Acidithiobacillus ferrooxidans ATCC 23270: one gene and its partners. The protein of the gene in region 3 interacts with the protein of the main gene of each other region in a pairwise test. Links are inferred from orthologs where the notes say so. Each region holds a gene or a part of one and is shown on either strand. Other genes may lie near its edges.

What was found.
Region 1: the proteins of secA (region 3) and secG interact in binary tests that used the Escherichia coli proteins (3 or more experiments, as listed by UniProt). The link is inferred for Acidithiobacillus ferrooxidans ATCC 23270 from one-to-one orthologs.
Region 2: the proteins of secA (region 3) and ybgC interact in binary tests that used the Escherichia coli proteins (3 or more experiments, as listed by UniProt). The link is inferred for Acidithiobacillus ferrooxidans ATCC 23270 from one-to-one orthologs.

Annotation. Positions count from the first base shown.
Region 1 is NC_011761.1:2,330,904-2,340,876, forward strand. What follows is about bases 4,894-7,755. They hold secG (preprotein translocase subunit SecG), read right to left. Parts: upstream 6,595-7,755; coding sequence 6,193-6,594; downstream 4,894-6,192. Other genes in these bases: AFE_RS12055 (NADH-quinone oxidoreductase subunit C), read right to left, coding at 4,894-5,110; AFE_RS12060 (NuoB/complex I 20 kDa subunit family protein), read right to left, coding at 5,114-5,590; AFE_RS12065 (NADH-quinone oxidoreductase subunit A), read right to left, coding at 5,581-5,937; tpiA (triose-phosphate isomerase), read right to left, coding at 6,599-7,360; glmM (phosphoglucosamine mutase), read right to left, coding at 7,479-7,755. In the rest of the region: NADH-quinone oxidoreductase subunit NuoG, read right to left, coding at 1-1,497; NADH-quinone oxidoreductase subunit NuoF, read right to left, coding at 1,497-2,780; NADH-quinone oxidoreductase subunit NuoE, read right to left, coding at 2,770-3,261; AFE_RS12050 (NADH-quinone oxidoreductase subunit D), read right to left, coding at 3,265-4,518; more of AFE_RS12055, read right to left, coding at 4,502-4,893; more of glmM, read right to left, coding at 7,756-8,843; folP (dihydropteroate synthase), read right to left, coding at 8,882-9,658; ATP-dependent zinc metalloprotease FtsH, read right to left, coding at 9,712-9,973. UniProt on the Escherichia coli protein: Subunit of the protein translocation channel SecYEG. Overexpression of some hybrid proteins has been thought to jam the protein secretion apparatus resulting in cell death; while this may be true it also results in FtsH-mediated degradation of SecY.
Region 2 is NC_011761.1:62,915-72,991, reverse strand. What follows is about bases 6,190-9,155. They hold ybgC (tol-pal system-associated acyl-CoA thioesterase), read right to left. Parts: upstream 7,901-9,155; coding sequence 7,478-7,900; downstream 6,190-7,477. Other genes in these bases: ruvA (Holliday junction branch migration protein RuvA), read right to left, coding at 8,955-9,155; ruvB (Holliday junction branch migration DNA helicase RuvB), read right to left, coding at 7,890-8,915; tolQ (protein TolQ), read right to left, coding at 6,770-7,471; tolR (protein TolR), read right to left, coding at 6,363-6,773; tolA (cell envelope integrity protein TolA), read right to left, coding at 6,190-6,366. In the rest of the region: AFE_RS00355 (sugar transferase), read left to right, coding at 1-736; AFE_RS00350 (hypothetical protein), read right to left, coding at 822-1,022; peptidoglycan-associated lipoprotein Pal, read left to right, coding at 1,357-1,935; tol-pal system protein YbgF, read left to right, coding at 1,956-2,774; 7-carboxy-7-deazaguanine synthase QueE, read left to right, coding at 2,774-3,418; 7-cyano-7-deazaguanine synthase QueC, read left to right, coding at 3,421-4,110; Tol-Pal system beta propeller repeat protein TolB, read right to left, coding at 4,152-5,420; more of tolA, read right to left, coding at 5,413-6,189; more of ruvA, read right to left, coding at 9,156-9,536; crossover junction endodeoxyribonuclease RuvC, read right to left, coding at 9,565-10,065.
Region 3 is NC_011761.1:196,229-206,617, reverse strand. Bases 3,979-7,256 are described here. They hold secA (preprotein translocase subunit SecA), read right to left. Parts: upstream 6,924-7,256; coding sequence 4,179-6,923; downstream 3,979-4,178. Other genes in these bases: AFE_RS01040 (DciA family protein), read left to right, coding at 6,976-7,256; argJ (bifunctional glutamate N-acetyltransferase/amino-acid acetyltransferase ArgJ), read right to left, coding at 3,979-4,169. In the rest of the region: AFE_RS01070 (glycosyltransferase family 4 protein), read right to left, coding at 1-281; AFE_RS01065 (polysaccharide deacetylase family protein), read right to left, coding at 278-973; AFE_RS01060 (glycosyltransferase family 2 protein), read right to left, coding at 991-1,953; AFE_RS01055 (Nudix family hydrolase), read right to left, coding at 1,954-2,943; more of argJ, read right to left, coding at 2,943-3,978; more of AFE_RS01040, read left to right, coding at 7,257-7,488; lpxC (UDP-3-O-acyl-N-acetylglucosamine deacetylase), read right to left, coding at 7,428-8,342; AFE_RS01030 (glutathione S-transferase N-terminal domain-containing protein), read left to right, coding at 8,632-9,252; AFE_RS01025 (AMP-dependent synthetase/ligase), read left to right, coding at 9,254-10,389. UniProt on the Escherichia coli protein: Required for protein export, interacts with the SecYEG preprotein conducting channel.

The DNA of each region.
Region 1 (9,973 bases), 2.1 Mb from region 3 along the record:
TTGCGCCAGCCAGCCCACCCGTGCGCCCGCCAACCCGGCAAGCGACTCGATCTGTGCGATCATCGCCGCCGCCTGCGGGTGATGCAGCAAGGCACTGCCAATGAGGATCAGGGGGTTATCCGCCGCCAGCAGATCACTCGCGACATCGGCCAGAGACTCCGCGCCGGTTTTCCCGGCGTGACCGGACAACTGGCTGCAGAGCGCCGCATAGAGGGCCAGGTCGGCGCCTGCTTCCGCCACCAGCTGGGTGACGGGGTAGTTGAAATCCTGCCGCAGGCTGTCGATGGCAATCACCTTGCCGCCCTGCAACACCGACTTGCGCAAACGATGGTTGGTCAGCGGCTGCTGTTGCCGCGGAAAGGCATGGCAGAGCAATATGAGCGGCTCGCGCTCCAGATCTTCCAGAGCCATGTTCAGCGCCGGATAGACCGGCATTGCGGCATCCGCGCGGAAATCCTGCTGACGCAAACGATGGTCCACATGAGGGCTGCCCATGCCGCGCAGCAAGGCCTGGAAAAGGAACAGTTCTTCATTGCCGGACTGCGCCGAAATGAGTCCGGCCAGCCGTTCCGCACCATGCCGGGCAATCACCTGCTCCAGTCCCGACAAGGCGACATCCAACGCTTCCGCCCACGAAGCCTCACGCCATACGCCGTCGACACGCAGCAAAGGCCGCGTCACGCGGTCTTCCGCTTGTAGGCCGGTATAGGCATAACGTCCCTTGTCACAAATCCACTCTTCATTCACCGCCTGATTGACACGCGGCAGAACCCGCAACACTTCGCGGCCCAGGCTCTGCACGTCGGTATTACAGCCCGTCGAACAATGCGGGCAAAGCCCCGGCGTGTGCTTCAGTTCCCAGGAACGGGCCTTGAAACGAAAAGGTTTGCTGGTCAACGCGCCTACCGGACAGAGATCAATCATGTTGCCGGATAATTCAGACTGCACAGCCTTGGCGACGTAGGTGCCAATAGCCATATGTTCGCCACGCCCCGTCGCTCCCAGTTCCATGATTCCGCCGATTTCCTGACCGAAGCGCACGCAACGGGTGCACTGGATGCAGCGCGTCATTTCCGTGGCGATGAGCGGCCCGATGTTGGGGTCCTGCACGACCCGCTTCTCTTCGGCGTACTGGCTGTGCGGGTTGGCAAAGCCCATGGTGATGTCCTGCAGGGGACATTCGCCGCCCTGATCGCAGATGGGGCAATCCAGGGGATGGTTGATGAGCAGAAACTCCAGCACACCCTGCTGCGCCATCTTCGCCTTGCGCGACGCTGTGGCGACCTTCATGCCGTCTGCGACGGGCGTCGCGCAGGCCGGCAATGGCTTGGGAGCCTTTTCCACATCTACCAGACACATGCGGCAATTGGCCGCTACCGACAGTTTGGGGTGATAACAAAAGAAGGGGATATAGATCCCCAAAGCCTGGGCCGCCTCCATGATGGTGGTCCCTGGTACGACCTCGATGGACTGTCCGTCGATCTCGATATGCGGCATCAGACAGCCCCCCCATCCACCAAACAGTGCTTATGCCGAATGTGGTATTCATATTCTTCACGAAACAGGCGCACAGAGCTGACTACCGGAGCCACACCACCATCCGCCAGGGCACAGATGGTGCGGCCCTCGATGCGTGATCCCACATCCAGCAGCAGTTGCAGGTCTTCTTCGCGGCCCTGGCCATTTTCGAGACGATGCATCACCCGCCACAACCAGCCCATACCCTCCCGGCACGGGGTACATTGGCCACAGGACTCGTGCATGTAAAAACGGGCGATGCGTTCCACCACCTTGACAATGCAAACACTATCGTCGATGACGATGACCGACCCCGCCCCAAGGGCGGATCCTGACTTGGCGATGGAGTCATAATCCATGGTGACCGCCATCATGGCCTCGCCTCCCACCATGGGAGTACTGGTGCCGCCGGGAATCACCGCCTTGAGCTGACGCCCCGGTCGCAGCCCTCCGGCCATTTCCAGGAGTTCTTTGAAAGGGGTACCCATGGGAACTTCGTAGTTACCCGGCCGCTGCACGTGGCCGGTCACCGAAAAGATCTTGGTGCCACCATTGTTGGGTTTTCCCAGATTGAGGAACCACTCGCCGCCCTTGGCGATGATGCTCGGCACCGAAGCAAAGGTTTCCACATTGTTGATGGTGGTGGGCTGACCATAGAGACCATAGCTGGCGGGGAATGGCGGCTTGAAACGTGGCTGCCCTTTCTTCCCCTCCAACGCCTCCATCAACGCCGTTTCCTCACCGCAAATATACGCACCCGCCCCCCGATGTACATACAGATCGAAGGAGAAATCGGTGCCAAGGATATTCTGCCCCAGATACCCCTTTGCGTAGGCCTCTTCCAGCGCCCCCTCCACAATGTGGATCGGCTCCACGAACTCGCCGCGGATAAAAATATATCCGGTACTCGCCCCCATGGCGTAGGCACCGATAATCATGCCCTCGATCAGGCGATGGGGTTCATAACGCATGATGTCCCGGTCTTTGCAGGTGCCGGGTTCACCCTCGTCGGCATTGCAGAGCAGGTATTTGGTACCGGTCACGCCCTTGGGCATGAAACTCCACTTCAGCCCGGTAGGGAAACCGGCGCCCCCCCGGCCACGCAGTGCGGATTTTTTTATCTCGCTGATGATCTGATCCGGCGCCATGGAGTCCAGCAGCACCCTGCGCAGTGCATCGTAGCCGCCGGTCCCCGCATACACCGAAAGGCGGTGGGAGTCAGGCAACCCACGGTTCTGCAACGTAACACCGTTAACGAACATCGTCGGACTCCCCCCGTAATTTCGCCAGCAAGGCATCCAGACTTTCCTGCGTCAGATTCTCGTAATAGTGATCACCGACCTGCAGCATCGGTGCGTCTTTACAGGCACCCAGGCACTCCACTTCCTGCAGGGTAAAGAGACCGTCCGCGGTCGTCTCACCAGGGCTCACACCCAGGCGCTCGCTCAGGTGTTGAAGTATCGCGTCGGATCCATTCAGAAAGCAGGAGACGCTACCACAGACGCAGAGTTTATGCCGCCCCACCGGCTGGAGATCGTACATGCTGTAAAAAGTTGCCGCCTCATAGACCTGAATCGCCGGGATGCCGAGCAGACCGGCGATATGCTCCATCACCGCGTCACTCAGATAGCCGTGCTCCTCCTGGGCGATGCGCAGCGCCGCCAACAGGACGGAACGCGCCTGATCCGCCGGATATTTAGCCCGCTCACGAGCAATTTCTGCCAGAGACTTTTCCGATAACATGGCTTACCTGTCGATCTCGCCAAAAACAATGTCCATGGTGGACAAAATAGCCACCACGTCCGCGATCATATGTCCCCGGGCCATCTCGTCCATAGCGGCGAGATGCGGGAATCCGGGTGCCCGGATTTTCATCCGGTAGGGTTTGTTGGCACCATCCGAAATCATATAAATGCCAAATTCCCCCTTGGGAGCCTCCACCGCGGCATAGACTTCACCCGCAGGAACCGCCATCCCTTCGGAGAATAGCTTGAAGTGATGAATCAACGCCTCCATGCTGGTTTTCATCTCTTCGCGGGACGGCGCGGCAATCTTGAAATCATCGGTAATCACCGGGCCAGGATTCTTGCGCAGCCAATCCACACACTGGACAATGATCCGGTTGCTCTGCCGCATCTCCGCGACGCGGACCAGATAGCGATCATAACAGTCCCCGGTTTTACCCACCGGGATATCAAAATCCAGATCGGCATACGCTGCGTAGGGTTGGGTACGCCGCAGATCCCAAGCCACACCGGAAGAGCGCAGCATGGGGCCAGTGAAGCCCAGTTGAATGGCCCGTTCCGGCCCCACCACACCGATACCCACCGTGCGCTGCTTCCAGATCCGGTTGTCCGTCAGCAGGGTTTCATACTCGTCCACGTAGGTGGGGAAACGGCGCGCGAAGTCCTCTATGAAATCCAGCATGCTGCCCTGACGGTTGGCATTGAGCTCTTGCAGGCGCCGGGCGTCACGGTAAGGAGACGGCTGGTACTGTGGCATCTGGGCAGGTAGGTCGCGGTACACCCCCCCCGGGCGATAGTAGGCGGCATGCATGCGCGCACCGGATACCGCTTCATAGACATCCATGAGGTCTTCCCGCTCGCGGAAGCAGTAAAGAAAGACGCTCATGGCACCGACGTCCAGGGCATAGGCACCCAACCAGAGCAGATGATTGAGAATGCGGGTAATCTCGTCGAACAGGGTACGGATATACTGGGCACGAACCGGCACTTCAACGCCGAGCAGTTTCTCTACCGCCAGACAGTACGCGTGTTCGTTGCACAGCATCGACACATAATCGAGCCGATCCATATAAGGCAGGTTCTGCAGATAGGTCTTGTTTTCCGCCAACTTCTCGGTAGCCCTGTGCAGCAGACCGATGTGGGGATCGGCGCGCTCGATCACTTCACCGTCCAGTTCCAGTACCAGACGCAGCACACCGTGGGCAGACGGATGCTGCGGCCCGAAGTTCATGGTGAAGTTATTGATTTCGGGCATTGTAGCGACCCTCCCCTGCTTCACGGATGATACGTGGTACCACCACGCGCTCCTCGGTGCGCGTCGGCTCGTAAACCACCCGGCCCTGGTCCGCGTCGTAACGCATTTCCACCGTACCGACCAGGGGAAAATCCTTACGGAAGGGATGGCCGACAAAGCCGTAGTCCGTAAGGATGCGCCGCAAATCGGGGTGGCCATCAAAAAGAATCCCGTAAAGATCAAAGGCCTCACGCTCAAACCAGTTAGCGGCAGCCCAGACCTCCACTACGGAGGGCACGATGGGCAGATCGTCATCGGCAAAAATACGCACCCGCAGGCGCTGGCGGTGCTTCAGGGAGAGCAGATGATAGACCACGGCAAAGCGCGGCCCCTCCCAAAGCCCTTCGCCATAGGCGGAGTAGTCCACTCCGCAGACATCTACCAGCAAATCAAAGGCGCAGGCCACATCATCCCGAAGCAGGAGACATGCCGCAGGGAAGCCCTCACGGGACAATTCCACGGTCAGTTCGCCGCGATCCAGGTGCGCAGTTCGCAATGTCGCGCCCAGTTCATCACTGAGATGCTGGCGCAGATTTTCGAGTGCGTCAGTCATGTCTCACCGGGCAATGGTATTGGTGCGGCGGATTTTTTTCTGCAACTGGACCAGGCCGAAAAGCAAGGCCTCAGCAGTAGGCGGACAACCCGGTACGTAGATATCCACGGGCACGATGCGGTCACAGCCCCGCACGATGCTGTAGGAATAGTGATAATAGCCGCCGCCGTTGGCACAGGAGCCCATGGAGACCACCCAGCGCGGCTCCGGCATCTGGTCATAGACCTTGCGCAAGGCAGGGGCCATCTTGTTGACCAACGTTCCCGCCACGATCATCACGTCGGACTGGCGCGGACTGGGACGGAAGACAATACCGAAACGATCCAGGTCGTAACGCGCGGCCCCGGCGTGCATCATCTCCACTGCACAGCAGGCGAGGCCGAACGTCATGGGCCAGAGGGAACCGGTACGGCCCCAGTTGACTACCGTGTCGATGGTCGTGGTGACGAAACCCTTTTCGAGAAGGCCCTCTATTCCCATTCCAGCGCCCCCTTCTTCCATTCATAAATGAAACCGACCACGAGAATGGCGAGGAATAGCATCATGGCCAGAAAACCTGTCATCCCGATCTGATCAAAGACCACCGCCCAAGGGAAGAGGAAGGCAATTTCCAGATCAAAGAGGATGAAAAGAATGGCAACGAGATAGTAGCGCACGTCGAATTTCATGCGCGCATCTTCAAAGGCCTCGAACCCGCATTCGTAGGGCGAGAGCTTTTCGCTGTCCGGCCTGTGTGGCCCCAGCGAAGACCCCATCAGCAGTGGGGCTACGCCAACCACCAATGCGACGAGCAGAAATATGAGCACTGGCAAATAGTGGTTCAACATCTCCAACCCCTCCACCCGATACGGGCTCCGGAAAACACATCCAAAGCCACTGATAAATTATTTTTTTAGTATATAAATCATATCTCTGGATGAGATCAGAGATAAAAAAACAGCCCGTAGGGCTGCAATTTGGTGCCGAAGACCGGACTCGAACCGGTATAGCTTGCGCCGCCGCCCCCTCAAGACGGTGTGTCTACCAATTTCACCACTTCGGCCTGATAACTATTAAAACTCTCTCATGATGCGCTGGCGACGTCAAGGCTTGACGGGGGTCTTTCCTGCGACAACAGATGAAGCCGCACTGGTCACCGGGCTCGCTGCGCTTGCTACCGACTGTGCCGGAGCAGCAACGATGGGAGCTACGGGTGCCGACGTCGTCACCGGCGCCTTGCTGGGCAGGGCGATGCCGGAAAAAACACTGCTGCTGGAGTGATCGGAAAGATAGGCCAACCCGAGGCTGTTCAAAAAAAACAGCGCGCCGATCACGGCCGTAGTATGGCTCAGAAAATTCCCCGCACCACGCGCTCCGAAAATCGTCTGCGAGCCACCGCCCCCGAAGACGGCGCCAATATCAGCACCCTGCCCTTTCTGAATCAGGACAAGCCCCACCAGAACGATACAAATAATGATCTGGACCACCAGCAACACCGTGTACATCGATTCAGCCTCCTCGTCCTGCCGACTCGGCAGCACGACAAATTTGGATAAACTCACCCGCCTGCAGGGACGCGCCACCCACCAGGGCCCCGTCAATGTCCGCCTGGTCAAAAAGCGCGGCGGCGTTGTTGCCTTTAACACTTCCGCCATAAAGCAGCAACAGACGCCTGGCAAGCTGCGCCGAATAAGCGGCTGCCAACTCGCGGATGAACACATGGACCGCCTGTGCCTGTTCAGGGCTGGCACTCAGACCTGTGCCAATGGCCCAAACAGGTTCATAGGCAATGATCAGGTTGGGTTGGCTCGCCTCGAGATTCAGCAGGGGCAGCACGGCTTCGAGCTGACGGCGTAATACCGCATCTGTGAGACCCTGCGCACGCTCCGCCTCTGTTTCACCCACGCAAACCACGGGGATGAGACCTGACAGCAATGCTGCTTTAATCTTCTGGACAATCTGCGCGTCGCTCTCCGCAAAAATCTGCCGCCGCTCGGAATGCCCGATCAGCACATAACGGCAACCCATATCACGGAGCATGGCCCCGGATATTTCTCCGGTATAGGCGCCGCTTGCTTCCCAGAAAAGGTTTTGCCCCCCCCAACGCAAGGCGCTGCTTTTGGCCTCCTGAGACACTGCGTGGAGCAGGGTAAAAGGCGGGAAGATCACCACCTCCGGGCGCATCGGCTCCAGCCCTGCGTGAAGAATGGCCTGAGTGAGATGCACGGCATCCCCACTCAGGCCGTTCATCTTCCAATTTCCTGCTACCATAGTGGGACGCACGGCGATTCTTCCTTATGCTCAGTGTCTGCGACAACCTCACCGTCCCCTGGGGGTGGCCGACAGCCCAGTAATGTAGGCGCCAGTGTAAAGATTCAGCTTCGAATGGTCAATTTCGTGGTCTTGGGACAGCACCGGCAAGAGCCAGCTTGGTTAAACCACTGGTCAGCGCTGCGGCTACATCGGCCGCCATATCAGCGGATGCGGCCTCGACCATGATCCGTAATACCGGTTCCGTACCGGATGGGCGCACCAGCAGGCGCCCGCTTCCCCCGAGACGATCCTCCGCATCAGCAATGAGCTGGTGTGCCGATGACTGGTCGAGCAGTGTTTGCGCCCCGGCCATGCGCACGCTTTTCAGCACCTGGGGGAAAGCGCTATAGCCTTCCCGCAGGGCTGCCAGCGTCACCCCGCTGCGGCGCAGAATGGCCAGTATCCGCAACGCGGCAAGGATGCCATCGCCGGTAGTGTTCGCGGGCGTGATGATGTGCCCCGACGACTCGCCGCCCAGCGGATAGCCATGGCGGCGCATGGCTTCCAGTACGTAACGGTCACCTACGGGCGTGCGCAGCATGGGCACACCACAGCCAGCCAGCGCCTGCTCCAGGGCAAGGTTGCTCATGACCGTACCCACCACGCCGGAGAGCCCACCGTTCTGGCACATATTCCGCGCCAGCAGCCAAAGGATTTCGTCACCGTCGAGCAACTCACCCCGACCGTCCACCAGGAGCAGGCGATCACCGTCGCCATCAAACGCAATGCCCACATCGGCGCCGGTGCGTAGCACCGCGGCACGCAGCGCTTCCGGGTGAGTGGAACCCACCTGATCATTGATGTTGACGCCGTTGGGCTCCGCTCCCAGCAATTCCAGTGTGGCTCCCAACTCCCCGAAAATCATGGGCGCCACTTTGTAGTTGGCGCCGTGCGCACAATCCAGCACCAGATGTATTCCGCGCAGATCGAGGTCGGCGGGAAAGGTGGTTTTACAGAACTCCACATAACGGCCCGCCGCATCATCCACCCGCCGGGCCTTGCCCAGCCGCTCCGAGGCCGAGAGAGCCATCGGCCGGTCCATCCATGCTTCGATGGCCTCCTCCTGGGCATCCGGCAACTTGTAGCCGTCTCCGGAGAAGAATTTTATGCCGTTATCCTGATAAGGGTTGTGCGACGCGCTGATCACAATACCGGCATCCGCGCGCAGGGTACGGGTCAGATAGGCGATGGCCGGCGTCGGTAAGGGGCCAACCAGTAGAACATCGACGCCTGCCGCCGCCAACCCGGACTCCAAGGCAGACTCCAGCATGTATCCGGACAGACGGGTGTCCTTGCCGATAACTACCCGGGGCCGACCTGGCGCGTCGGCGGTGAGCACGTGCCCCGCAGCCCAGCCCAGGCGGAGCACCCATTCCGGGTGAATAACAGAATCACCGACCTGACCACGCACTCCGTCGGTCCCAAACCACTTTCTGGTCATCGTTTGCCTAACTCCACATAGGAACAGCGGTCTTCAAATCAAGCCAATCCGCGCCAGACCCCCAATGCCTGCACCGTTTCTGCGACATCGTGGACACGTACGATGCTGGCGCCGCGCGACACGGCCCAAAGTGCCGCGGCAACACTGCCCGCCACACGCTCAGAAGCCGATTCTACACCAGAGAGCTCACCGATCATGCGTTTGCGGGAAAGACCCACAAGCAGCGGCAGCTCCAGGGACGCAAGGTCATCCAGATGGCGCAGCAAAGTACGGTTTGCTTCCAGATCCTTGGCAAAACCAAAGCCGGGATCTACCAGCAGATGGTGCCGGGGAATGCCTGCGGCGACACACTGTGCTACACGCTCGGACAGAAAATCCTTCACCTCTGCCACGACATCGCGGTAATGGGTGTTCTCCTGCATATTCTGCGGGGTACCCCGCATGTGCATCAGACAGACGGGAACACCCAACCCTGCGATGGTCTCCAGTGACAGCGGATCAGCACGCAACGCGGTCACATCATTCATGAGCCCCGCGCCCAGAGACCAGGCTGCACGCATAACAGCGGCTTTGCTGGTGTCAATGGAAATGGGCAGCGGCACCTCTGCCGCCACCGCCTCCAACACCGGCAGAAGTCGCCGCAACTCTTCCTCCTGCGTCACCGCCGGCGCCCCGGGGCGGGTGGATTCCGCCCCGATATCGATGATATCGGCACCCTCCTCCCACATCCGTTTGGCGCGCACGAGGGCGGCATCCGCAGACAGATAGGTACCGCCATCCGAAAAGGAATCAGGAGTGATATTAAGCACTCCCATAACACAAGGGCGCCCGAGAACCAGGGGGCGCCCATTGCAATCCAGCGTCAGGGTCAAACCGGGTGTTCGCCGGGGTTGAGGCTGGGCAACGACTGTCCGCCGGATTTGTCGGCCGTTGTGACATTGCCGTCGGGAGTGGAAGGATAGCTTCCCGTTCCCCCTTCCACCGGCGGCTGCGGATCATGCCCCGCCATGATAGCGCTCACCTGTTTTGCGTCCAATGTCTCATACTTCAGCAGAGCCCGGGCCATGGCCTCGACCTTGTCGCGATTTTCTTCGATCAGTTTACGGGCAATACCGTAACGCTCCTGAATA
Region 2 (10,077 bases), 140 kb from region 3 along the record:
CAGCTACCCCAACCTTACCGTGGTGCCGCCCTTGCGCGGTCTGCCTCTGTTTGGCATGGAGGCCATGCATTTTTTTGGCCACGAGGTGCTGATGCTGCGGGTGCGGGACAACCTGGCCCGGCCGGGTCCGCGCATCGCCAAACGCCTTTTTGACCTGCTGGCCGCGTCGTTGCTCGTCGTTCTGCTGTCGCCGCTGCTCCTCTACGTCGCCTGGCGTATACGCAGGGAGGATGGCGGGCCGGTATTTTTTATCCAGGAGCGTGTGGGACGAGGGGGTGGCACCTTTGGTTGCCTGAAATTCCGCAGCATGGTGATGGATGCGGAGGACCGCCTGAAACAATACCTGCATAGTCACCCCGAACTGGCCGCCGAGTACGAAAGAAATTTCAAGCTGCGCAACGATCCCCGGGTGACCCGGATCGGGAAGTTTCTGCGGCGTGGCAGCCTGGATGAGTTGCCCCAGTTGTTCAATGTGTTGCGTGGCGACATGAGTCTGGTGGGCCCGCGCCCATTATTGGCTCGGGAGCTTGACCGTTACGGCGACAATATCTGCCTGTATCATATGGTTTATCCGGGTATTACCGGTTTGTGGCAGGTCAGCGGCCGTTCCGAGACCACCTTTGACGAACGCGCCTACCTCGATGCCTGGTATATCAAGAACTGGACGCTCTGGTACGACATCGTCATCCTGCTCCTGACGGTGAAGGTGGTCTTGCGGCGGGAGGGGGCTTATTGAGAGTGTCGCCACTTGCGGCGCATCATTTGTCATCCCTCTTGCAGATCGTCAAAGCAATGCCAGAATCGACTGGATGTGAAGTGCCTCAAATCTCGCGTGCCGTGCCGCTGCGGTACTCGGCGAGCGCCTCGGTCGCCAATGCGTCCAGTTTACCTGTCGTCGCATCGGCCTCAATCTGAGTATCCCAGGCAGCGGCGTCAAATTCAGCGAACCAGCGTCGGAATGCTGCGAGGTCGGCAGGGGGCAAGCTCTGAACGGCTTTTTCAACCATCTCCACCGTAGTCATGGCACGATTCCTCAGGGAAAAAACATAAAGATACAAGCATCTTGCTTTCTTGGCTACCTGGGAGGGAGAGAAAGGCCTGACGCGCTTCGAGAGTACCCGCCAGGACGGAGATCAGGGCGATGAGCGGGACGATGGCGGCGAGCCAGGGAAATGGCCTTACAGAAGGTAGGACATTTAGCGTTTTATGATCAAGACCACACTTCTGCTGCGCACCGTCAAAGTGGTCTTGCGGCGAGAGGGGGCCTACTGAGAGCACCGCGCCAAGTCGCCGCATTGCTATTGCCTCTGGCTACGGGCTACAATTCCTCCAAATTTTTCGCTGGGGGTTGAAGATATGCGTTCTGATTTTCTGAAGGTGGTGGTTGCCGCGGCTGGAGCGCTGGTGCTGGCGGGCTGTGCGCACAATGTGGGGAGCGGGGCGCCCACGACGGCTGGCGCGGTGGCGCCAGCCAACTCGGCGGCCACGGCTGGTCTTGCCGGTGAGGGCATCAATGGCCAGAATCTCAATGCCAACGGACCCATCGGAGGTGGCAGCAGCGGCCTGAGTGCGGCTGAACTGGCCGCTTTGCCCCAGAACTTGCGGGTACATTTCGCATTCAACAGCGGTGCCATGGATGCACAGGCGCAACAGATCGCCGCCCAGAACGCGCAGTTCATGGTGGCCCATCCCCATGTCCAGGTGCGCCTGGAGGGGAATACCGATGATCGCGGCACCCAGGAGTACAACCTGGCCCTCGGTGAACAGCGCGCCGAGACGGTGAAGCAGTTCCTGCAGTCCCAGGGCGTCAGCGCGGCACGGATCAGCACCGTGAGTTTCGGCAAGGACAATCCCTTGTGTACCACCAACGACTCCGCCTGCTGGGCCAGAAACCGCCGCGTGGACTTCGTTTATAGCGGTGGCTATAACGGCTGAACACCAAGGAGCGCATGCTGATGAAACGCTGGCATCTTTATCCCGTCCTTTCCTTACTATGCCTGAGTCCCTTCGCACAGGCCGAGTCAACCGGCGAGAAAGTGCTGCAGTTGCAACAGCAGATGGCGGTCATGCAGGGCGAACTGAGCAGTCTGGTGGCGGTTCAACAGGCCAACAAGGGTAGCCAGAGCGCGCTGGCCGACCTGCTCGGGCGCACCCAGCATCTGGAGCAGGAAGTGCGCGACCTGCGCGGCGAACTCGACACCAAAACTCACGCCCTACAAACCCAGCAGCAGTCTACGGCGGCTCAGGTACAGGCCCTGACCGCGCAGCTTACGGGGGGCACGGCGGCAACCGCCAGCACCAGCAGCGCGCTGGGCAGCGGTGTCGCCATCATCAGTCCGGCCGCGGCCGTCGCCTCCGCGGCGAGCAATACCTCCGCGCCTGCGGTTCAGGGTCTGGGGCAAGCCGATTATCAACGGGCTTTCGATCTGCTGCGGCAGGGCAAGTACGGATCGGCCGTCACCGGATTGCAGGGCTTCATTCAGAAATACCCGCAGAGCAGTCTGGTGCCCGACGCCTACTACTGGCTAGGGCAAGCGCAGTACGTGCTGGGCCAGAACGATGCCGCCCTGAAGAGCCTCCATGTCGTGGAGGCGCAGTTCTCCCAGAGCAGTAAGGCGCCGGAGGCCATGCTGCGGATGGCGGAAATCTATCAGGCCATCGGCCAGTCCGGCAAAGCCCGCACCGTTCTCAGCAAAATCATCAGCCAGTATCCGAGCACACCGTCGGCTCAGAAGGCCGAGGCGCAGTTACAGGCGTTGTCCGCCGGAAAGTGATGGAGGGGCGGCTCCGCATCACGGAAATCTTCCACAGCCTGCAAGGGGAAACCCGCAGCGTCGGGCGTCCGGCGACCTTTGTGCGTCTCACGGGCTGCCCTTTGCGTTGCCGTTACTGCGATACCGCCTATGCGTTTCATGGCGGCGAGTGGCGGCGGATCCCCGAGATTCTGGAACAGGTGCGCGCGGGGGGAAACCGGCTGGTGGTGGTGACGGGTGGCGAACCATTGGCACAGGCCGATGTGTTGCCGCTGATGACGCAGCTTTGCGATGCGGGCCATGAAGTCTTTCTGGAAACCAGCGGCGCCCTTTCACTGGCGGGGGTGGATACCCGGGTGGTGAAGGTGCTCGACCTCAAAAGCCCCGATTCCGGGGAGTGCGAACGCAATCTCTGGGAAAACCTGCCCTTACTCAACCCGCAGGACCAGATTAAATTTGTGCTGTGCAGCCGTGCCGATTACGACTGGGCCAAGGAGGTGCTCGCTCGGGAGGCATTGGCCGAACGCTGCGAAATACTCTTTTCTCCCAGCCATGGCACGCTCGCCCTGCGCGATCTCGCCGAATGGATGCTCGCCGACCATTTGCCGGTACGCCTGCAGATTCAGTTGCACAAACTGATCTGGGGCGACCTGCCCGGACACTGACCATGCCGACGCCCGCCACACCCGCCATTGTACTGCTCTCCGGCGGACTGGATTCCGCCACCGTGCTGGCGCTCATGCGCCGGGACGGCTTTGCGGTCCACGCCCTCTCTTTTGACTACGGGCAGCGGCATAAGGAAGAGCTGCGCTATGCGGCGCTGCTGGCGCAGTCCATGGGGGCGGCCAGCCACCGGGTGCTGCGTATCGATCTGGCGGCCTTTGGCGGCTCAGCGCTGACCGATCCGCAACTCAGCATTCCCGAGACCGGCCTGGCGCCGGGCATCCCCATCACCTATGTGCCCGCGCGCAATACCGTCTTTCTGTCGCTGGCCCTGGCGCTGGCGGAGGTGCTGGGCGCCAGGGATATCTTCCTGGGGGTGAACAGTCAGGATTACAGCGGTTATCCCGACTGCCGGGCGGAGTTCGTCCAGGCTTTTGAGGCCCTGGCGCAGGTGGCCACCCGCCTCGGCGATGAAGCCCGCGGGCCACGTATCCATGCGCCGCTGCAGTTTCTCAACAAGAGCGAGATTATTCGTCTCGGCAGCCGTTTGGGTGTGGATTACGGAATGACCCGCTCTTGCTATCAGTTGGATGCCGAAGGCCGGTCCTGTGGTCGCTGTGACAGTTGCCGCCTGCGCCGGGAAGGATTCCGTCAGGCCGGCATCGCCGACCCCACGCCTTATCAGGATTCCTGAGCGCGGCTCCAGCCGGAACCGCGCTCCATCACCGGCTCCGTTTAATGGGACCAGGCCGGTTGGCTGTCTTCTCCCGCGTTGCTGTGCAGAATGGCCATGGTCTTGCCGTCCAGGCTGACCTCGGCCAGCACCTTGCGCCCGCCGCGCTGAGTGCCGTAGAGGATCATCTGGCCGTTGCCGGCGAAGCTCGGATGATCGCAATTGCCCTGGGCATCCAGCACGCGCACGCCGCTGCCGTCCGGGTTCATCACCGCGAGGGCATAGACGCCGTTGGTGCGATGAATGAAAGCAATCGCGTTGCCCGCGGGCGAATAGACCGGGCTGGCATTGTAGCTGCCGTCGTAGCTCAGACGATGCGCCGCACCGCCGCTCGCGTTCATCGCGTAGATTTGCGGGCCACCGGCACGATCAGAGACGAAAATGATCCGACTGCCGTCCGGCGACCAGGTGGGAGAGGTGTTGATGGCGTCATCATGGGTCAATTGCCGGCGCTGCCCGGTCTGCAGGTTCGCCACGTAAAGCTCGGTGTGGCCACCGGAGGAGCGGGCATAGGCCAGTTCCGTCCCGTTGGGCGAGAAGGCCGGAGCACTGACGATCTCGCCACCGGGGGCGATGGACTGACGCTGTCCGGTAGCCAGATCCTGGACATAGATCACGGCGCGGGCGTTGGCGTAGGTGACATAGGCCAGACGCCGGTTATCCGGCGACCAGACGGGGGAGAATACCGGCATGCGGCCGCGCACGATGGGGTGCGGATTCCAGCCGTCGGATTCTGCCACCAGCAGTTCGTAGTTTGCACCCGTCTGCCGGACATAGGCGATCCGACTGGCGAAGGGGCCGGGTTTGCCGGTGAACGCCTGGTAGATGACATCCGCGACGTGATGCGCGGTCATATGCAACTCGGCGGCCGAACAGGTGAAACGGTGGGCGGTGAGTTCTTGCCCCGTGCTGACATTGTAGACGTAGACGTTGACCGCGTAGCCGCCGTTCCGCGGTTCCACGGAACCCACGGCCAGGCCGGTGGCCCCTACCGCTGTCCAGTCCGCGGCCTTCACGCCGCCGGGGGCGCGGGGGTCGGCGGGGTAGCCCGCAGGGTCGATGACCCGGAACAACCCACTGTGGCGCAGGTCATTACGGACCACCTCGGCAACGGATGGCTGCCCGGCTATGCCGGGACCAAAGGAAGGAATGGCGATAGGCAGTGCCGAGGCCACATTCTTGGTGATCTCCACCGTGAGCGCCGCCTGGGCGGGAAGAACGAAGGCCCATGCCAGCAGAAAAATGGCCAGGGTCCAAAAGCGTTTAGCCATGATTGAGATCCTCCGCATTCATTTTAAGGTTTATCGGCTGATTAAAGGTGCTGTAAGCCAGCCCGATGGGTGGTACGAATGGCGCTGCTGCTTCCACTGCTGCGATTACAGACCGGTCGAAGCCGGGATTACCGCTGGAACGCACTACGACCGGGGCACCCAGGAGTTGACCCTGAGGTCCGAGATGGATTTGTAATACGCAGGACAAGGCGGGAGAAAAATTAGTACTCCACTTCTCTGATACCCGCGTTTTGATCGTGTTGATCAACATCCCGAGCATACGCTGATTTTCCGCCGCCTGCTGGGCGCGGGCCGCGGCCATGTTGGCCTCGGCCCGCAGCTTGGCCCCGGCCTCCATCTGCTGCTGCAGCGCCTTGGCCCGCGCGGCTTCCGCGGCCTTTGCCTGCTGCCGGGCGAGTTGCCGCTTCAGCTCCGCCGCGCGCTGTGCAGCGGCCGCTTTTTGCGCCGCCTGTTTTTCGGCGGCGGCCTTTTCGGCGGCGGCTTTCTGCGCAGCAGCTTTTTGTGCAGCCGCCTTTTCCGCGGCGGCTTTTTCGGCCGCCCGTTGCGCGGCCAGTTTCTCAGCCTGCTTTTCGGCGGCGTGTTTTTCGGCGGTGATCTGTGCGGCCTTCTGCTCTGCGGCCTTTTGTTGCGCCGCTTTTTCCGCGGCAATCTGCGCGGCGCTGGGCTGCGGCGGAGCGGCTGGCTTGGGTTTCGGCACCGGTGCCGGCTTTGGCACTGGGGCGGGCGCCGGCTGCGGTACCGGCGCGGGTTTGGGCACGGGCTGAGGTACCGGCGCCGCCGGCATGCCGCCGCTCAGTTGCGCCTGCATGGGGGTACCCCCGGCCTCGGGCACATTGATGTGATAGCTCCAGAACAGAGCCAGCAGTATCGCGCCGTTGAGCACGATAGCCAGCACCAGCGGCCAGGCTGACTTGCGTTTTTTCAATGTCCCTCCGGGCGGGTCAGCAGACCGACATGGGAAATGCCCGCCTCCTGCAAACGCGCCATGACCGCCATGACCTTGCCGTAATCGACATGGGCGTCACCGCCCACCAGCACCTGCACCTGATCGTGGCTGGCGGCGGCGATATGCCCCACCGCCGTCGCGAGGTCATCCAGGGCGACAGCGCTGTGGTGCCCCTTGTACTGCACCGAGATGGCGCCCTGCCGCGTCACCGAAATCAGCACCGGCGGGATTTTGTCTGATACCGGCTTGGTCACGCCCTTGGGCAGATTGACGTTGACGCCCTGGGTCAGCAATGGCGCCGAGAGCATGAAAATCACCAGCAGCACGAGAGACACGTCGATGTAGGGGACGACGTTCATCTCCGCCATGAGACGCCGTCGCTTCATGGTTTCGTCTCGGGCACCTGCCGGTGCAGGATGTTGGTGAACTCGTCCATGAAGACTTCGTATTGCGCGTCGAGCTTGTCCAGTTGGTGGATATAGCGGTTATAGGCTGCGGTCGCCGGGATCGCGGCGAACAGACCCGCCGCGGTGGCGATGAGGGCTTCGGCGACGGGAGGCGCCACCGTCGCCAGGGTGGCCTGTCCCGCCATGCCGATATTCATGAAGGCGGTCATGATGCCCCAGACGGTACCGAAAAGGCCGATAAAAGGGCTTACGGAAGATACGGAGGCAAGAAAGGCGAGATTGTTTTCCAGGCGCCCGACCTCGCGCATCTGAGCCACCCGCATGGCGCGCCGCGCTGCATCGAGGGCATCGCTGGGACGAATCTTGTTGCGCTGACGCTGGAATTCTTCATAACCGGCGCAGAAGATGCTGCCGGCCCCGGTTTCCAGGTTGGCGTTACCGGAAACGTGCTGGTAAATCTGGCTCATCTCGCCACCGCTCCAGAAGCGCTTCTCGAATCGCTCCAGGGCACGCTGGGCGGCGGCAAAAATGGCCCACTTCTGGAAGATGATGGTCCACGAGATGACGGACGCGATCATCAGTATGGCGAGGATGCCCTGCACGACCCAACTGGCGTTCATGACCAGATGACCCAGGGAGAGGGACTGCGCGGTGTTGGCGATGCTATGCGGATCCATAAATTCTCACGGCTGAACAGAAAGCGGGATGGCCTGCAACAAGGCTGCAGGGATGACGTGGGGACGAAAACCGGCGGCATCCAGGCAGACCACTTCCACCTCTCCGCTACAGAGCGTTCTGTCCCCCACCGAAACGATTTGCTGAAAGCCCATGCGCACGGGGCTCTTGCTCACGATCCGGGTTTCCACGAGGAGCAGGTCGTTGAAGCGGGCCGGCGCGCGGAAATCCAGCCGGGCGCGGCGCACCACGAAAATGATCCCGGCATCCTGCTCCAGCACATCCAGTTCATAACCCCGTTCGCGCAGCATCTCGGTACGTGCGCGCTCCATGAAACGTAAATAGTTGGCATGATACACCACCCCGCCATGATCCGTATCTTCATAATAAACGCGGATCTGGAAGCGGCTGACGGAGGCATCAACAGGCATCGGACGCTCCCCCCGGCTCCCTGGGCGCAGGCAGGCCGAGGGCCAGATAGCTGAGCTCGGTGGCGCAGCGCCCGCGCGGCGTGCGGATCAGATAACCGCGCTGGATCAGGAAGGGCTCCAGCACATCTTCGATGGTGCCGCGCTCCTCGCCGATGGCGGCCGCCAGACTCTCCACCCCCACCGGTCCGCCGGCGAAACGGGAGATGACGGCCTGGAGCAACTTGCGATCCTGGCCATCGAAGCCATGCCGGTCCACCTCCATGAGGGTCAGGGCCGCCTGTGCCGTCGCCATGTCAATTTCGCCGTTACCCCGTACCTGGGCGTAGTCCCGCACCCGACGCAGCAGGCGGTTGGCGATGCGCGGCGTGCCGCGCGCGCGTCGGGCGATTTCCTGCGCGCCTTCCAAAGCCTGGGGGGTGCCGAGAATCCGGGCGGAGCGGGTGACGATCTGGGTCAGCTCGGCGTCGCTGTAGAACTCCAGGTGAAAACTGATGCCGAAGCGGTCGCGCAGCGGCGAGGTCAGCAGGCCGGCGCGGGTGGTGGCGCCGATCAGGGTGAAGGGCGGCAGGCTGATTTTGATGGAGCGCGCCGCCGGCCCTTCGCCGATGAGGATGTCCAGCTCGTAGTCCTCCAGCGCGGGGTAGAGAATTTCTTCCACCACCGGGCTGAGACGGTGAATCTCGTCGACGAAGAGTACGTCGTGGGGTTGCAGGTTGGTGAGGATGGCGGCCAGGTCGCCGGGCTTGTCGAGCACCGGGCCGGAAGTGACCTTGAGGCCCGCGCCCATCTCCTGAGCGATGATGTGGGCCAGGGTGGTTTTGCCGAGTCCGGGCGGCCCGAAGAGCAGCACATGATCCAGCGCCTCGCTGCGTCCCCTGGCGGCATCGATATACAGGCCCAGCGACTCCCGCAGTTTGGCCTGCCCGAGGTACTCCGCCAGCCGGCGCGGACGCAGGGCATGGTCTACTGCATCATTGTGGGCTTCCTGGGGGTTGAGAGGGCCTCTATCCATCATCCTGCTCTGACCGTCCGTGCAGCGGCGGGTTCCAAAAAATCAGTGACGTGACAAATTCTGCAGCGACTGACGGATGAGGTCTTCCAGACCCAGTCCGTCCGCCAGACCGGCTATCGCCTGGCTCGCCTGCGCAGGCTTATAACCTAAAGTCAGCAGCGCTGCAATGGCTTCCTGACGGGGATCACCGGCACCGCCGCGCCCCATCGGCCCCGGCGCGATGCCGCCCATCTTGTCGCGCAGTTCCACCACCAGCCGCTCGGCGGTTTTCGGGCCGATTCCAGGGATGGCGGTGAGCTGCGCCGTGTTGCCCTCGGCCACGGCCTGACTGAGCCGCTCGGCGGGCAAACCGGACAGACACGCCAGCGCCACCTTGCCGCCGATGCCGTTCACCCGGATCAGCAGCCGAAACATGTCGCGTTCCGCCACGGTCATGAAACCATAGAGCAGATGCGCGTCTTCGCGGATCGTGAGGTGGGTGTGGACGGTCAGCGCCGCGCCTTCGGCGGGCATCTGGTAAAAACCGGACAGGGGCATCTCCAGTTCATAGCCGACGCCCTGCACATCGAGCCAGAGCCAGGGCGGACGCCGCTGCAGGATGGTGCCGGTAAGGGAGGTGATCATGACGGAGGGCCCTCTGGTCGTAACGGGTTCAGCGGCTGACCGCAGGCTGCCAGCGCTGCCGGGTGCGGCCATGGTGGGCATGACAAATGGCGCAGGCCAGCGCATCCGCCGCGTCCGCCTGCGGGTTTTCGCTGAGTTTGAGGAGCCAGCGGACCATGCTCTGCACCTGTTCCTTGGCTGCGTGGCCACCGCCGACGGCGGCTTTTTTGATCTGCAGCGCCGTGTATTCCTCTACGGGCAACCCGGCTTCCAACAAGGCGACGAGGGCGGCGCCGCGCGCCTGCCCCAGCTTGAGGGCGGAATCCGCATTGCGCGCCATGAACACCTGTTCGATGGCGGCTTCCTCGGGATGATACGTGCCGATGATCTGTTTCAGTTCACGGTAGATGGCGCCGATGCGCTCCAGAAACGGCTGTCCGGACACATTCAGGCAGCCGTGGGCCACATGCCGGAGTTCTCCGGCCGCGTCGGACTCGATAATGCCGTAGCCGGTGCGCAAAGAACCCGGGTCGATACCGATGATCCGCACCGCAGCCTGGGG
Region 3 (10,389 bases):
TTGCTGAAGCTGCCGATAACCCAGTCCGGCTGCACCATACGGATAGCCCGACGCAAGGCACGGATGCCGCCGGGATCGGCGCTGTTGCGGAAGACTCCGAAATGCCTGGTGACCGGCGCGGTCTCCAGCGCCTGCGCGATCCGTCCTTGCGGATGCACCAGACAATGCACCTCCGCCCCCTGATCGGCCAGGGCGCGACTCAGGGTGATCATGTGCGTCTCCGTGCCACCACCGCCGGGGTTGGTGCCCACCCAGAGCAGGCGACGCGGAACTGCGATCAATGGTGGTCCTCATGCGTGGTCAGCAGTTGCAGGGGAAACACATGCGGCGCGTGGTGTCCGCCGACCATCACCCGTGGCAAGCCGAAGAGATCCCCACCGGGCCGGGCGCGACCCCGCCGCACGGTCACCGCGGCGGCAAAGCCGGCGCGCCGGACCGCCTCCTGCTCGCGCGGCCCCGCCGCACCGTAGGGATAACAGAACTGGGTCACCGGCACCGCCAAAAGCCCTTCCAGCTCGCGCTTGGATCCTGCCACCTCGTCGTCCAATTCGGGCTCACTCAGTTCCGGCAAATGGGGATGATGGCGGCTGTGCGCCCCGACCTCCATCCCGGCATCCCGCCATCGGCATAATTCATTCAGGTTCATCAGTGGCTTATGTGTACCAAGCTGCTGCGCATCCCAATGATTGTCGGTACCGATGGCGGCACTCACCACGTAGCAAGTGGCGGTATACCCGTAGTGCAGCAGCACCGGCAACGCGCATTCGAAGTTATCCCGATAACCGTCGTCCAGAGTAATCACCGCTACCTTGCCCTCGCGCTCACCACGCAGATAGGGCAACGCCGCGGACATGGACAAACCGCGGTAACCCAACCAGTGCAGCAGCGCCATCTGCCGCGCAAAGCGCCGAGGCGAAACATAGAGGCCACGCAGCCCAACCCCTTTCGGGGCCACCGCTATGTTGTGGTACATCAGAATGGGAACCGGCTTCACGCGGGCGGATCGAGATGTACGGTATGGCGGACCACATAAGTCTTTTTATCCTGAGACTCATGGTAGACGCGCACCAGCATCTCGCCGAGGATGCCGGTATTGAGGAATTGCAACCCGGCAAGGAAAAACAGCACACCGGCAATCAGCATGGGGCGTCCGGAAATCGTAGCGCCATAGCCAAATTTATCCACAAAAAGATACAGCAGCATGGCCGAACCGCTGCTCAGGAGGATCAATCCGATCACCCCGAAAAAATGCATGGGCCGCTGACTATAGCCCAGGAAAAACTTGACGAAGAGCAGATCCACCAGCACCCGGAAGGTACGGGTGATGCCGTATTTGCTGTGCCCCGCCCGGCGCGGATGGTGCCGTACCGGCACCTCGACGATGCGATCCGTATAAGTCAGGGTGGAAAGCCAGGCCGGGATAAAGCGATGCATTTCGCCATACAGGCGCACCCCCTTGATCACCGAGGCCCGATAGGCTTTGAGGGTACAGCCATAATCGTGCAGATAAACCCCGGTGAGGCGGCGGATCAGACGATTGGCAATCCGCGACGGAATCTTGCGCAACAACAGACCATCCTGCCGGTTTTTCCGCCAGCCGGCCACCACGTCCAGATTCTCCTCCAGCAGACGCCGCGCCAGAGGCAGGATATCTTCCGGATCATTTTGCAGATCCGCATCCAGGGTCACGATCACCTCGCCCAGGGCAGCGTCGATCCCCGCCTGCATCGCCGCTGTCTGCCCGAAATTCCGTTGCAAGTGGATGACCTTGAAACGCGGGCCGCGCGCCTCCGCCTCCCGGTCCAGCGCGGCGGCACTCCCGTCCCGGCTGCCGTCATCGACGACGATCACTTCGGCGTCGGTGTCTCCCAGGGCGTTGCCGAGGGCCGCACAAAGCGGTGAGACATTGTCGATCTCGTTGTAGAGCGGGATCACGACGGAAACCAGGGCCATTTATCGCTCCCAGTGCCGAAGCAAGGCGCGGGTAGCGGCCGCGGGATCCTGCGCTTCGAGAATGCCGGAGAGCACCGCCACACCCCGTGCACCTGCCGCCAGCGCCTCCGGCACCCGTGCCGCCGTCATTCCGCCGAGCGCAATGAGGGGTAGAGAAGACTCAGCGGCCATCGCCGCGAAAACCTCGGGTCCCAGCGCCTCCGTATCCGGATGGCTGGAAGTGGGGAAAATCGGCGAGAGAAAGGCATAACGCGCGCCCAGACGCGCCGCCTGTTGCAAGCCCGCAGCGTCATGGCAGGATACCCCGAATGCCTCATCGGGTTTTACGCCCGCGTCTGACTGCGCCTGGGTCAGGTGACGACCGGTCCTTGGCCAGCCGGGCAAGGGGTCGGGATGATTGAGGTAGACCTGCACACCCCCCGCCAACGCCCCGGCGCATAGTGCCGCCAACACGTCGGCGCTGGAGCCGTCAGGCACCGCTTTGCAGCGCAACACCAGCCAGCGCAATCCGGCATCAAGGGCCGCCTCCAGTGCGCGCCGGAAATCGGGCAGGGGCAACCTTCCCGGATCCGCAATCAGGCAGAGGGGCGGCTGGGGCAGAGCCTCCGCCAACACGTCCGCAGTCAGACGGAGGTTCGCGGGGAGACACTCCAGCGCCGGGATCTCCCAGGGAAAAAGCCAGCGTACTTCCTGTCCCTCGCGACCATGGGCCGTGCCCGTCCAGTGCCGCACCCGGTAGAAATGCACGCGCACCGTCCGTTCCGGATAGGTATATTCCAGCTCCCGGAAGGGTTCCGGCGCGGTTACCGTAACCCCCAACTCTTCCCAGAGTTCCCGGACCAGCGCCTGTTCCGGCGTTTCGCCGGGATCGACCTTGCCGCCGGGAAACTCCCAGAACCCCGGCCAGGGCTTGCCCTCCGGGCGCAGCGCAACCAGCAGGCGCCCGAAGGCGTCTTCAATGATTCCGGTTGCGACGGGAACGGTGGGCATCAGCTACGGTAATCGGCATTGATACGTACATAGTCATAGGACAAGTCGCAGGTCCAGATTTGCGCTTCGGCGGCCCCCCTGCCCAGATCAACCCGCACCGGGATTTCCTCCTGAACCATTACCGCCTGTCCAGCCGCCTCGCTGTAAGCGGGGTCGCGGGCACCATCCCGCACGATGCGCGTATCGCCCAGCCAGACCTGCACGCCCGCCACATCCAGGTCGTCGACGCCGGCTGAACCAATGGCCGCCAGCAAGCGCCCCCAGTTCGGGTCAGAGGCAAAGAACGCGGTCTTGATCAAGGGGCTATGGGCCATGCGGTAGGCCACCCGCAAGCACTCCGCCTCATCATACCCGCCCGAAATACGGATCGGAATGAACTTGGTCGCCCCCTCGCCGTCGCGCACAACCGCCTGTGCCAGCCATTGTGCAACGAGGGTGATGGTGTCTCTCAGTTTCCCGTAGCGGGGATCTGTCGCCTTCGTAACGGGCGGTAGCGCCGCCCGTCCCGTCGCCATCAGGACGCAGGCATCGTTGGTGGAGGTATCGCCGTCCACCGTGATGCGGTTGAAGGACTGCGCCATGGCCTCCCGCAGGCACTGCTGCAAGGCTGCCCCATGCAGCGGGGCATCGGTGGCGATGTAGGCCAGCATCGTGGCCATATCGGGACGGATCATCCCCGACCCTTTGGCCATGCCGGTCACCGTGATCGTAACGCCGTCCATCTCGATCTGCCGGGAACAGCACTTGGCGACGGTGTCGGTGGTCATGATCGCCGCCGCAGCGGCCTCCCATTGGTCCTCGGCGAGTCCGGCAACGCAGGCCGGCAAGACTGCGGCGATTTTTTCCGCCAGCGCCACAGGCTCACCGATCACCCCGGTGGAGAAGGGCAGCACCGCTCCGGGCGCGCAGCCCAACTGTTCGGCCACTTCCCGGCAACTCGCCTCTGCCGCCCGCAAACCAGCCACACCCGTACCGGCATTGGCATTGCCCGTATTGATCACCAGCGCCCGCACGCCGGGCCCTTCCGCCAGATGATGCCGTGCCACCAGTACGGGCGCGGCACAAAAGCGGTTGCGGGTAAAAACGGCCGCCACCTGGGACCCCTCGGCGAGATGAATCAGGGTCAGATCACGGCGACCCACATAACGAATACCCGCCTCCGCCACGCTCAGGCGAACCCCGGCTATGGGCAGGATATTCCGGGGAGGATCAAGACCGACGGCCATACGCTATCCTTATTGCAGGCGCCCGTGACAATGCTTGTACTTTTTGCCGGAACCGCAAGGGCACGGCTGATTCCGTCCCACCTTGTCGTCACTGATCGCGGGGCTGTGACCGGCCTCCTGTTCACCAATGACGCCCAGCCCTGTCAGTGCGAGGCCGGCATCCTCGACAAGCGGTGCCGCCGCCGCTGCAAAATCCGGATGGGAAAACTGCAAATGTCGAGGCTGGGCGGCACGGGCGATGGCGTCCCAATCCAGCGGCTCCGCCGGAGCCGGACTCACATGCAGGCGCGAGAGGGTGCTGACCACTTCTTCGCGCAACTGATCCAGCATGGCGTTGAACATGATCAGAGACTCCCGCTTGTACTCCTGTTTGGGATTCTTCTGGGCATATCCACGCAGGTGAATGCCTTCGCGGAGATGATCCATGCTCGCCAGATGGTCCTTCCACTGGCTGTCCAGGACCTGCAGCAGGATGGACTTTTCGAAGTGGCGGGTCATCTCGCTGCCCATGAGAGACTCCTTGGCCGCGTAAGCGGACAACACCATCTCCATGATCCGCTCACGTAGCGCCGCGTGAGTGAGCCCTTTATCCTGCTCCAGCCATTGCCCGACCGGGACCTGCAGGCCAAAAATCCGGTCCAGTGCCGCTTCCAGACCTGGCAGATCCCAGCGCTCTTCCATAACGCCTTCAGGCGCCGTGGCGGCCAGCACTGCGTCCAGAACATCGTCGCGCAACGCCCTGATTTCCGCACTGACATCATCGGCATCCATGAAGGCGTTGCGCTGCTGATAGATGATCCGGCGCTGCTCGTTGGCCACGTCGTCGTATTCCAGCAATTGTTTGCGGATATCGAAGTTGCGGCTTTCCACCTTGCGCTGGGCATTCTCGATGGACTTGGTCACCCAGGGATGCTCGATCGCCTCCCCCTCCTTCATGCCCAGCTTCTGCATCAGGCCACTCAGACGATCGCTGCCGAAAATGCGCATCAGGGGGTCATCCAGGGAAAGGTAGAAACGGGTGGTGCCGGGGTCGCCCTGGCGGCCGGACCGCCCGCGCAACTGGTTGTCTATCCGCCGCGATTCATGACGTTCGGTACCGATGATATGCAATCCGCCCGCCGCTATCGCCGCGTCATGCAGTCCCTGCCAACCGCTCTTGAGAGACTCGATCCGCCGGGTTTTTTCCTCCTCTTCCAGATCCGGATTGGCCAGCACCATATCCACCTGATGGCCGACATTGCCGCCCAGCACGATGTCGGTACCCCGTCCCGCCATGTTGGTGGCGATGGTCACCGCCCCCGGCGTGCCCGCCTGGGCAATGATCTCCGCCTCGCGCTGATGCTGTTTGGCGTTCAGCACTTCATGGGAAATCCGCGCCTGCTTGAGCAGATGAGACAGAAACTCGTTGTGTTCGATAGAGGTGGTACCCACCAGTACCGGCTGCCCGCGCTGTTGACAGCCGCGGATGTCTTCCACTATCGCTTTCCATTTCTCCTGACTGGTCCGGTAGATAAGATCGGCGAAATCCGTCCGGCACACCGGCCTGTGCGTCGGTATGATCACCACTTCCAGACCGTAAATCTGATTCAGTTCAAAGGCTTCTGTGTCAGCAGTCCCGGTCATGCCCGACAGCTTTTCGTACATGCGGAAATAATTCTGAAAGGTGATGGAGGCCAGGGTCTGGTTCTCATTCTGGACCGCCACCCCTTCCTTGGCTTCCACCGCCTGATGCAGGCCATCAGACCAGCGCCGCCCGGACATCATGCGTCCGGTGAATTCGTCGACGATACAGACCTCTCCGTCGCGAACGATATAATCCGTCTCCCGCCGGTAGATCACATGGGCCCGCAACGCCTGGTTGAGGTGATGGACCAGGGTGACGTTGGCCAGATCGTAGAGGTCGCCGTCGACCAGCAGACCGCTCTCCGCCATCAGGCGTTCCGCCTTTTCGATCCCCTCCTCCGTAAGCATGACCTGCCGGGCCTTTTCATCGACCGTATAGTCCTCATCGACGACAAAACTCCCGACGAGTTTGTCCACCCGGTAGTAAAGGTCGGTATTTTCCTCGGTGGGACCACTGATGATGAGCGGGGTACGCGCCTCGTCGATCAGGATGGAATCCACTTCGTCGATGATGGCGTAGTGCAGGCCGCGCTGCACCCGATCGGCCGGAGAAAACGCCATGTTATCCCGCAGATAATCGAAACCGAACTCGTTATTGGTGCCGTAGGTGATGTCGGCCGCATAGGCGGCGCGGCGCTCCTCACTGGACAGATCCGAGATGATGGTACCTACGCTCAGGCCCAGAAAACGGTGAATCTTGCCGACCCACTCGGCATCGCGGCTGGCCAGATAGTCATTGACGGTCACCACATGCACACCCTTACCCTGCAGGGCGTTGAGGTAGGCCGGCAAGGTCGCAACGAGGGTCTTGCCCTCGCCAGTGCGCATCTCGGCAATTTTACCTTCATGGAGCATGAAACCACCGATGATCTGCACATCGTACTGGCGCATGCCCATTACCCGCCGGCTCACCTCACGCACCACGGCGAACGCCTCCGGCAACAGGGCATCGAGGGGTTCACCACGGGCCAGCCGTTCCCGGAAGATCGCGGTCTGTGCAGCAAGGGTCGCGTCGTCCATGGCCTTGAAGCGGTCTTCCAGGGCGTTGACCTGCGCTACAATGGCACGGGCCTTCTTGATCAGTCGGTCATTGCGGCTGCCGACGACATGGCGGATGATAGTTCCAAACATGATGAGTACACGAACCTAGTAAAAAATATCGAGCAGGGTAGCATGAAAGCCTATGGATGATAAACGGTGGCACGCCTGGCGCACCATGACGCAAGGTTCTTCAGGACCCATCGCAGAGGTCTGCCGTCGCGGAACACTGCTGCGCGAGCGTCAGGTCGACTGGAACGGGTTACTGGCACTGGAAGCACAGGATCAAACTTGGCTGGTTGACTGGTCCGGGGGGGTGCTGAGCGTACTTTGTCAGAGCCCGGTATGGATTTCCTGGCTGCGAAGAAATGAAAAAAACATACTGAAACGATGGAATACCCGTTTCCCGGAAACGTCGGCGAGGCAAATCGTCGCCACAGTCCGGCCCTGGTCATACCGGCTGCCGCAGTCGGCAGGAATTCAGCGGGCGCCTCAGATTTCAGCAGAGGCACCCGAGGCGCTGCGCGCCGTGACCGGGCAGGTGCCCCAGGCCGTCGCCGCCGCCCTGCAGCGCCTGGCCAACACCATGGACCGTCTTCAGGCGGAGGCCGTCACCAAGGTGTCGGCAAAGGAAAACGGCGCACGCCGCTCGGCGTAATCCACAAACTCCCAGGCGTCCTGACGGAGAAGCAGCGCCCGCAGCAGACTGTTGTTGAGGGCGTGTCCGGCCTTGTGTCCGGAAAAATGGCCGACCAGCGGATGCCCGAGCAGGTAGAGATCACCTATGGAATCCAGCACCTTATGGCGCACGAACTCATTGGTGTAGCGCAGCCCTTCTTCGTTGAGCACACGGTAATCGTCGACCACGATAGCGTTGTCCAGATTGCCGCCGAGGGCCAAGCCCATCCGCCGCAACGCTTCGACTTCGCGCATGAAGCCGAAGGTTCGCGCACGGGCCACTTCCTTGAGGTAAGAAGTGCGGGCAAAGTCCACCGTCACCTCCTGACCGCCGTTTTTCATCACCGGATGGTCGAAATCGATGGCGAAACTCACCTTGAAGCCTTCGAATGGCTCCAGTTGTACCCAGCGATCGCCATCTTCCGCCTTGAGCGGTTTGGTGATGCGGATGAATCGCTTCGGGGCATTCTGCTCTTCAATCCCCGCGCACTGGATGAGGAATACGAAGGGCGCAGCGCTACCATCCATGATGGGCACTTCGGGTCCGTCGAGATCCACATAGGCATTGTCGATACCAAGACCCGCCAAGGCCGACATCAGGTGTTCAACGGTGCCAACCCGGATATGGCCATCGCCGATATTGGTGGAAAGGCGGGTATCCACCACATGGAGCGGGTCCGCTTTGATCCAGGCGCCACCCTCGATATCGCTGCGGTGGAATACGATCCCCGTGTTTACAGGTGCCGGGCGCAGGCCGATGTAGACCTTCTTGCCACTGTGCAAACCGATTCCTGTACCCCAGATCATGTTCTTAAGTGTACGCTGACGTATCATAGCCTTCTTCCGCGACCTGAGGGATCGCCCTCCCACTGAATAAGTATCTCTACTTTACAACTTTTGTTGTCTCTATACAACTAACCGACTGGTCAGGCAGTTTACAGGGGCTGGTCAGTCTTGACAATATGCCGTTGACATTTGTTAACACATGCCATAGAAGCTTTTTCCCGCCGGCCGCCGCGCCGATCACCCAAAGGCGCGTCCGGTTATGTATAATTGCCGGATGCGCGATCGCTCAGCGGCCGTCGCATAGTAACCAGGCTTCTCCGATAGAAGGACACAGATCATGGCCACCCCCAGCAGCAAAAAAACCCTCATGACGCTCTACTCCAGCAACGATTGTGTCTTCGCGCACCGTGTGCGTTTCGTGCTGGAAGAGAAGGCTATGGAATACCAGATCATCGACGTCGATCTCGGCAACCGGCCCGAAGACCTTGCGGAACTCAATCCCTACAACCAAGTGCCGACCTTGGTGGATCGCGATCTGGCCATTCACGAATCGGTCCTGATCATGGAGTACCTTGACGAGCGGTTCCCCCATCCGCCACTGATTCCGGTAGACCCCATATCCCGTGCCAAGGTGCGCCTGGGTCTCCTGCGTTTCGACCGTGACTGGTTTGCACCGCTCTTTCAGCCCGGCTACGGTGCCGAGCAGGTCAAAACCGCCAAGGAACAGATTCGCAGTACCCTCGCCGGGCTGAACAGCATCTTCAGCCAACAGCGTTACCTCTTTGGTGACGACCTTTCGGTACTCGACTGTGCTATCGCCCCACTCCTGTGGCGCATGCCGGTACTGGACATCTCTCTACCCGCCGCAGCCCGTGCCACCCAGAATTATATGGATCGCATCTTCGGCATGGAGAGCTTCAAACGCAGCCTGACGCCTGCCGAGAAGGCCATGCGCTGATATGACCATCGATCTCGGCCATTTCCAGAGCCTGCCCGAGGGCCTCTTCGCACGCTGTGCCCGCGCTCCCGGCGGGACCATCGCCCTGCAACGACAGGACGACGTTTTTCAGCCGATGACCGCAGCAGCCTTCGCCGGACAGGTACGGGCGCGGGCGCGGGGACTTCTGCACCTGGGGGTGCGCCGGGGCGAGCGGGTCATTCTGATGGCGCCCAACTCCGTGGACTGGGCTATCATGGATTTTGCCATCCTCAACGTTGGCGCCATTACCGTCCCTCTCTACCCGACATTCAGCCCGCGCGAGATTCACTTTGTACTGGGTGACAGCGGCGCCGGGTTGATACTGCTGGAAGGCGCTGCGGAATGGCAACGACTGGGGGGCGAGGGGGGCTGGGGCGTGGCCGACGACCGTATCCTGCTGCGCGACGCGGCGGCCGCGCAGAACGCCGGCCTGCGCCATTGGGCATCACTGAAGAACGAGGCAGCAACGGTACCGGATAGCGGGCTGGAAGAACGTCTGGCGGGCTTGCAGCGCCAGCAAACCGCAACCATCGTCTACACTTCCGGGACGACGGGTTGGCCCAAGGGCGTCATGCTCAGTCACGGCAACATCCTCAGCAACATCGAAGGCTTTCTGCCACTGGTACCGTTGCATGCTGGACAACGCCTGCTTTCCATACTGCCTCTGTCCCATGTCTTTGAACGCGGTACCGGGCATTTCGGCGCCTACCTGCTGGGCCTGGAAGTGGCCTACGCGGAGCGCCCGGACACCGTCCTCCGCGACATGGCAACGTCGCATCCGAACATAGTGGTCGCCGTGCCGCGCGTTTTTCAACTACTCTATGGTCGGGTACGACGAGGTATCGAAGACCGACCGGGCCTGCTCGGGCGTTTTCTGCGCCGGGGGGCAGGGCTCGATCCGCACGGGCGTCCGGCGGCGCGCTGGCAACGTTCCCTTACCCGCCGCCTGCTGATCCGCAGTCTCCGCAAGAAACTGGGCGGGCGCCTGCGTTTCTTCGTCTCCGGCGGCGCGCCGCTGGACGCCGGGATCACCCGCTTCTTCGTTGACCTGGGATTGCCCATTGTGGAAGGGTACGGTATGACTGAAGCGAGTCCGGTGATCGCCGCCAATCCACT